Gemmatimonas phototrophica: one gene and its partner. The protein of the gene in region 1 interacts with the protein of each later gene in a pairwise test. Links are inferred from orthologs where the notes say so. Each region holds a gene or a part of one and is shown in the gene's direction. Other genes may lie near its edges. The genes, in order: GEMMAAP_RS10230 and priA.

What was found.
Region 2: the proteins of GEMMAAP_RS10230 (region 1) and priA interact in binary tests that used the Escherichia coli proteins (3 or more experiments, as listed by UniProt). The link is inferred for Gemmatimonas phototrophica from one-to-one orthologs.

The regions. Positions count from the first base shown.
Region 1 is NZ_CP011454.1:2,406,651-2,409,867, reverse strand. The notes cover bases 75-2,978. They hold GEMMAAP_RS10230 (single-stranded DNA-binding protein), read left to right. Parts: upstream 75-1,223; coding sequence 1,224-1,733; downstream 1,734-2,978. Other genes in these bases: GEMMAAP_RS10225 (LysM peptidoglycan-binding domain-containing protein), read left to right, coding at 1,943-2,978; rimI (ribosomal protein S18-alanine N-acetyltransferase), read left to right, coding at 606-1,115; tsaB (tRNA (adenosine(37)-N6)-threonylcarbamoyltransferase complex dimerization subunit type 1 TsaB), read left to right, coding at 75-594. Outside these bases: more of tsaB, read left to right, coding at 1-74; more of GEMMAAP_RS10225, read left to right, coding at 2,979-3,217. UniProt on the Escherichia coli protein: Plays an important role in DNA replication, recombination and repair. Binds to ssDNA and to an array of partner proteins to recruit them to their sites of action during DNA metabolism. Acts as a sliding platform that migrates on DNA via reptation.
Region 2 is NZ_CP011454.1:1,300,607-1,303,940, forward strand. The notes cover bases 1-3,021. They hold priA (replication restart helicase PriA), read left to right. Parts: upstream 1-389; coding sequence 390-2,654; downstream 2,655-3,021. Other genes in these bases: GEMMAAP_RS05455 (dipeptide epimerase), read left to right, coding at 1-179. Outside these bases: GEMMAAP_RS20280 (hypothetical protein), read right to left, coding at 3,226-3,334.

The DNA.
Region 1 (3,217 bases):
GGCGTTGGCCGTGAGGACCGCCTGTTCCCGGCCATGCAGCATCTGCTGGCGTCCAACGGGCTGAGCCCTCGAGTACTTCAGGGGGTCGTGTGTGGGGAAGGCCCAGGTAGCTTCACGTCGCTGCGCATTGCGGCGTCATTGGCCAAGGGGCTGGCCCATGGAACGGGCTGTGCCTTGTACGCGGTGCCATCGCTCCTCGTGGCAGCAGCCACCGCATCGCCCTCGTTGGCGCCTGGGCGCTATCTGGTGCACGCCGACGCGCTGCGTGGCGAGCGCTATGTGCTCCCCGTCGAGCGGTCCGCGGAAGGCTCGGTATCCCCGTCAGGTCCTTTGGCGCGCATCCCGGCATCACAACTGGAAGCGGCCGGTACGGCGGCTGGGCGGGTGGCGGTGTGTGCCTCTCCCTTTGGGGACGAGCCCTGTATCGTGGAACCGTCCGTTGGGGATCTGGCCGGAGCGCAGGGCCGCTGGCGCGACGAAGCCGTGTCACTCGAGGGATGGGAGCCCATATATGGGCGGCTGGCTGAGGCGCAGGTGAAGTGGGAGGAGTCGCACGGGAAGCCGTTGCCAGACTCGCCAGTCGTGTCGTCGTAACGACCGCGTCCGTGCCATTGGGGCGAGACGGGGCGTCACCGGGGCTGGCCACGGACGGCCTGACGCTTCGGAACATGGCGTCGGCTGATGTGGAAGCGGTGGCTGCCATCGAGGCGGCTTCCTTCAGCGACGCGTGGCCTCCGTCCGCCTTTACCGACCTGTTGCAGCGCGACTACGCGCGCCTGAGGGTTATTGCCGATCCTCACGGGGAGCTGTTGGGCTACTGCATTCTCCTTCGGGCTGCCGATCAGGGAGAAATTGCCAATATCTGTACGGCCCCCGCGGCGCGTGGGCAGGGAATGGGCGGTCGCTTGCTGGATGACGCTCTCACGTGGGCTGATGCGGGAGGGGTGGTCGAGGTGTTTCTCGAGGTGCGTATCTCGAATACGGCCGCCCGCGCCCTGTATACTGCGAGAGGATTCTCAATGGTTGGCCGCCGCCGTGGCTATTATCAGCATCCGACCGAGGATGCCTTGGTGCTCCGCCGCACGCTTCCCGGAGCGACGGAAAGCTCTGCGTAATTACGGGACAATGGGCGAGTTTCCGGTCACGCATTGTCAGACCGGTTCCTGTATTATCCGGTCGTTCGATACCACATCAGCAGTTCATTCGATTTTCGAGGAGGCATCGTGAGCCGCAGCTTGAACAAGGCCATTCTGATTGGCAACGTCGGGAGTGATCCCGAAATCCGCACCGTAGGAACCGGTGGCCGCGTGGCGACGTTCTCGCTGGCCACGGGCCGGCAGTGGACGGACCAGACGGGCAACAAGCAGGAAAAGACCGAGTGGCACCGCTGCGTGGTGTGGAACAGTGCGCGCGGCAGCGGCCTGGCCGACGTGGTGGAGAAGTACGTCAAGAAGGGCGAAAAGATCTACGTGGAAGGGGAGATCGAATATCGTCAGTGGCAGGACAAAGAGGGGCAGACGCGCTACACCACCGAAATCAAGGTTAAGGAGTTGATGCTCCTGGGCGGGGGCGGTGGGCGTTCCGGCGGCATGGGCGACGACATGGACTCTGCGCCTCGTCGGGCTCCGGCACCGTCGGCGCCCCGCAAGGCGGCCGCTCCAGCGGCAGGCGGCGATGATTTCAATGACTTCCCCGGTGCGCTCGCCGACGAAGACGACGATTTGCCGTTCTGATCTGCAGAAGCAGGTCCCATAACGCCCGGGGATCCGGCGTTATGGAAGTGCCACCAATGAAATGATCCAGGCCAGCGGCGGTGGGATTGGCTCGTTACCCCGTGACGCCGAAGGCGTCTGCGATATGGGGACTTGCATGCGGTGTTGTGCGGGTACCCGCGTCCTGAAATACCGGACGCACAAGACCATCCCTTTGTCGAGGTTTGCCGATGCGCGCTGCCAACCGGGCGCACGCCTCCACCGCCAATCCGCACGGTCAGGCGACCGCCATGCTGGGCCGCCTGGTTGTTGCCGTTCTTGCTACCCTCGCCCTGTTGCTGGTGTGGCGTCCCACGCTGCTCCATGCGCAGGACGCGAAGCCCGCCGCGCAGGAGGCGGCTGCCAAGTCGCACGTGGTGAAGGCCGGCGAGACGCTCTGGAGCCTCGCCGCCCGTTACTACGGTGACGGACACCAGTGGCAGTCCCTGGCACGACGCAACGGTATCCCCATCACGGATGAGCCGCCCCTACGGGTTGGCATGCGGCTTACCGTACCAGCCCGCCCCACCGTTCGTGGAGCGAAGGCTGCCGAGGTCGCTGCCGCCCCAGCGGACAGTACTGTCCCCAAGGCGGCGCTGACAAAGGCTGGGGAAGGCACCCTGCCCAAGCCTGATGAGATCTCCTCCCGGGCACCGGCCGGTTCCTTGGCCGGCCAGACGGCGGGCAAAGGCAACGCAGGCGCGGGGGCGAAGGCCCGTGTGACCGCGCCCGTAACGCCCGCAGCACCGACGGCACCAGCCGCCTCCGAGACCGAAAAGGCAAACTTGACGCCGACGGTTGGGACCATGATGGGCGAACGCACCGTCCTTCGCATTGGACTGGTTGATCAGGATGCCCAAGTGGATTCCCGGAAAGCCAGCGAGGTGGTGACTGTTTTCCACCGCGATCTGCCAGACGCCGCTGAGGCCGAACGGCGCACCCGCGCGGTCTTGCGTCCCAACACACCGGCACCACGTACCGCCGAGTATGAGGCGGCTCCGTTTCTGGTGGGTGAGCAGTCGCTGGTGAATGTGGGGCGCATTCTGGCCCGTGTGGGTTCCCCGCAAACGTCGGGAGAAGCATACCCGCAGCGTGCCATCAAGACGGATCAAGTGGAGCTCGAGCCTCCCCCGAAGGGGAGCTACAAGGTGGGTGACCGCCTCATCACCTTCGTGACCCCAGGCACGTTCGCCAAAGGACAAGTGCTGGTGTACCCGACCGGCGTCATTGAGGTGGTGAAGGCAGACGCCGGGAAGCCAGCCCTCGCGATGGTCCGCCGGCAGACCGGACGGATTGAACAAGGACAACGCCTGTTGGTCGCGAGCGAGTCCAACGCGGAATGGGTCAAGGCCGTGAAGCTCGACGCACCAGACGTGAGCACCACAGTCAGCTGGCTCGACGGGCAGGAAGCCATGCCCACGCTCCAGAGTTTTCTCCTCGTGGGGGCTGGAAGCGCGCAGGGATTG
Region 2 (3,334 bases), 1.1 Mb from region 1 along the record:
GCATGGTGGAAACCACCCTCGGCATTGCCGCCGCCGCGCACTTTTCACCGCTGCTCGACGACGCAGACCTGGACGGAGCGGCGTTGCTTTCCGATGATCCGTTTGAAGGACCAGGCATCCCGGACGGGCGAGTGGTGCTGGGAGATACCGCAGGACTGGGCGTCACCTTACGGCAGTAACGGCGTTATGGGTTACGGGTTATCAGGTCACCGAGTAACAGCGGAACTGCTGTAACGGCGTCATGGGTTATGAGTTATCGGGTTACCGAGTAACTGCGGGTACTGCGGTTACCGCGTTAACTCGGTAACCTGATAACCCATAACCCATAACGCTGTAACGCCGTTAAACTGCGGTGACGGTGCGCTGACGCGATCCCTTAGCTTTCCCAGATGCGTTGTATCGAAGTATCTCTGCCTGTGCCCTTGTTCCGCACGTTTACCTACAGCGTGCCCGAGGGCGTGGCGTGGCCCATTGCGCCGGGGTCGCGGGTGCTGGTGCCGTTTCGCAACCGGGCGGACATCGGCATTTGTCTGGGAGAGGCGGAGCCACCCGAGGGGGTGATCCTCAAGCCCATCAAGGCGGTGGTAGATAGTGTGCCGTCGTTGCCGGAGGCGCTGTTGCATACGGCACGCTGGATCAGCGATTGGTACGCGGCGCCGTTGGGGCTCACGTTGCGCAGCATGCTGCCCACGCCGCTCACGCAGGCCAATACGCCGGCGCCAGCGGGGAAAACGCAGCGGGTCGTGCGCATCGTGACCGAGCTGCCCTCGCTGCTGCAGCGCGAACAAACCTTTGCGCGGGCCAAGCAGCAGCGGGCGGTATTTGAGCTGCTGGAAGCGCAGGGCGGGGTGGCGCCGCTGGAAGCGCTGCGGGTACAGGCCAACTGTTCGGCCGGTGTCTTCACGGCCATGGCCAAGCGTGGGCTGGTGGAGGTGCGCGACGAGGTCATGCAGCGCGATCCGTTCGCGGAGCGTGCGGGTGTAGCGCCGCCGCCAAATCCGTCGGCGGCGCAGCGCGACGTCATTGACGCCATTCTGCGTGGTGAGCCAGGGCAGGTGTTTCTGCTGCACGGCATTACCGGCAGCGGCAAGACACTCGTGTACATCGAGGTGCTGCGCGAAGTACTGCGCACGCCCGGACGATCGGCCATTGTGCTGGTGCCCGAAATTGCGCTCACCTCGCAAACCGTCGATCGTTTTCGTGGCGCCTTTGGTGACGCGGTAGCGGTGTTGCATTCGGGTCTCAGTGACGGCGAGCGGCTGGATGCGTGGCAGTCGCTGCGGCGCGGCGAGCGTCGCATTGCCGTAGGCGCGCGGTCAGCGCTCTTTGCGCCGCTTGAGGGCGTGGGCGTGGTGATTGTAGACGAAGAGCACGAGAGCAGCTACAAGCAGTCGGAAACCCCGCGTTATCATGCGCGCGAGGCGGCCATTGTGCGGGCCCGCGCCGAAGGGGCGCTGGTGGTGCTGGGCAGCGCTACCCCAAGTCTCGAAAGCTGGGAGCGGGCCGATCGCGGCCAGGCCATTCGCTTGTCGCTCCCCGACCGCGCGGGGGGAGCGCAGCTGCCGCCAGTGCAGGTGGTGGACATGCGCGTGGTCACCAAAGAAGCGGTCGCTGCGCGCAATCCGCATGCACCGTTCGACCCCATGCTGAGTGTCTTCAGCCCCACGTTGCTGGCGGCCATTGAATCACGGTTGCATAGAGCCGAGCAGAGCCTGTTGCTGCTCAACCGGCGGGGTTTTGCGGCCTACGTACAGTGTCATGCCTGCGGGGATGTGCAGGTGTGTCCGCACTGCAGCATCTCGCTTACGTATCATCGCGTCCCCGAAGCGCTGGTGTGCCACTACTGCCAGTACCAGCACGACATGCCGTCGGTGTGCCCCAAGTGTGCGAGCGACAAGCTGCAGCGGCGCGGGCTGGGCACGCAGCAGGTGGAGAAGCTGGTGGCCGAACGCTTCCCCGAGGCGCGCATAGCGCGCATGGACGTGGACACCACCAGCGGTAAGTGGGCGCACACGCAGATTCTCGACCGGGTAGGGCGCGGTGAGGTGGACATTCTGCTGGGCACGCAGATGATTGCCAAGGGGCTCGACTTTCCCAACGTCACGCTGGTGGGCGTCATCGATGCCGACACAGGGCTCAACCTGCCGGACTTTCGTGCGTCGGAGCGCACGTTTCAGCTGCTCAGTCAGGTGGCGGGGCGGGCCGGTCGCGGCCCCAAGGGCGGTGACGTGGTGGTGCAAACACGCATGCCGCACGCGCATGCGGTGCAGCACGCGCTCACGCACGACTTTCTGGGATTTGTGCGTGAGGAGTTGGGGGCGCGCCGGCATCCGGCGTATCCGCCCTTTGTGCACATTGCCAACGTAATTGTGAGCGGTGTGCATCAGCGGGCCACGGCGGCGGCGGCTACGGAGGCCGCCGAGTGGGTCACGCAGCTCATGAAGCGTCAGGGGCTGCGCGATCTAGTGCTCGTGGGGCCGGCGCCGTGCCCCATTGATCGCATCAAAGACCGGTGGCGCTGGCACTTTCTGCTCAAGAGCTCACAGCCCAAGCTCATGACGCGCGTGGCGCGCTATGTGGCGGAGCGCTGCCCGGTGCCCAAGGATTCCGAGCTCCGGCTCGTGGTGGACCGGGATCCGGTGAGTTTGTTGTAGGAGAAAGATGAACCAAGGCAGCCGTTCATCTAGCGGTACTTGATGGGGAGTCTGTCCACTCGAAAGTGGCCGCCCGGCTCAAAGCTCTGACGCGTAGCCCAGTTTGGTCGAGCGTTGCGAAGGCGATTGATGAAAGAAAGTTCGTTGATTTCGAGCTCAAGGACCTGTGCGGTAAGGCGAGCACGACCTGAGAGTGCGGTTTGACACTCCATTATCGGAGTAGCGGGAGTGGCGCACAAATAAAGTGTGCTGGTGCTGACGGCCCGTTGATGGTTGCTGGTGGACATCGCGCTGTCCGGCCGAAGCACAACCGTCAGGGTTTCTCCGTCAAAGCTGATCTTCCAGCCATAGTAGCCGACGATGGGTGGGACAGGCTTGTCGAGCAGGAAATGGGGAGGAGGAAACCGTACGATCGCGAACGTGCGATGGACCGAGGGGCCGGCGTCAGAAGCCGTTGTAACTGCGCCCGCTTTACCCTCTGTTCGCATGCTCGGCTGCGCCGATGTGCGCTTGCTGATGCCAACGTGCTGGAGGCTCAGAATGATGATGGCAAACCACGCACTCTCAGATATCACTTATGCGTATCCTTCGGAACAAGAGTGAAGCCAATGGCATTTGAAACTTCGCGTCCATTTTTCAGTCGCATGGCGATGGCGATAGCATATGGTCCAGGCGCGAGT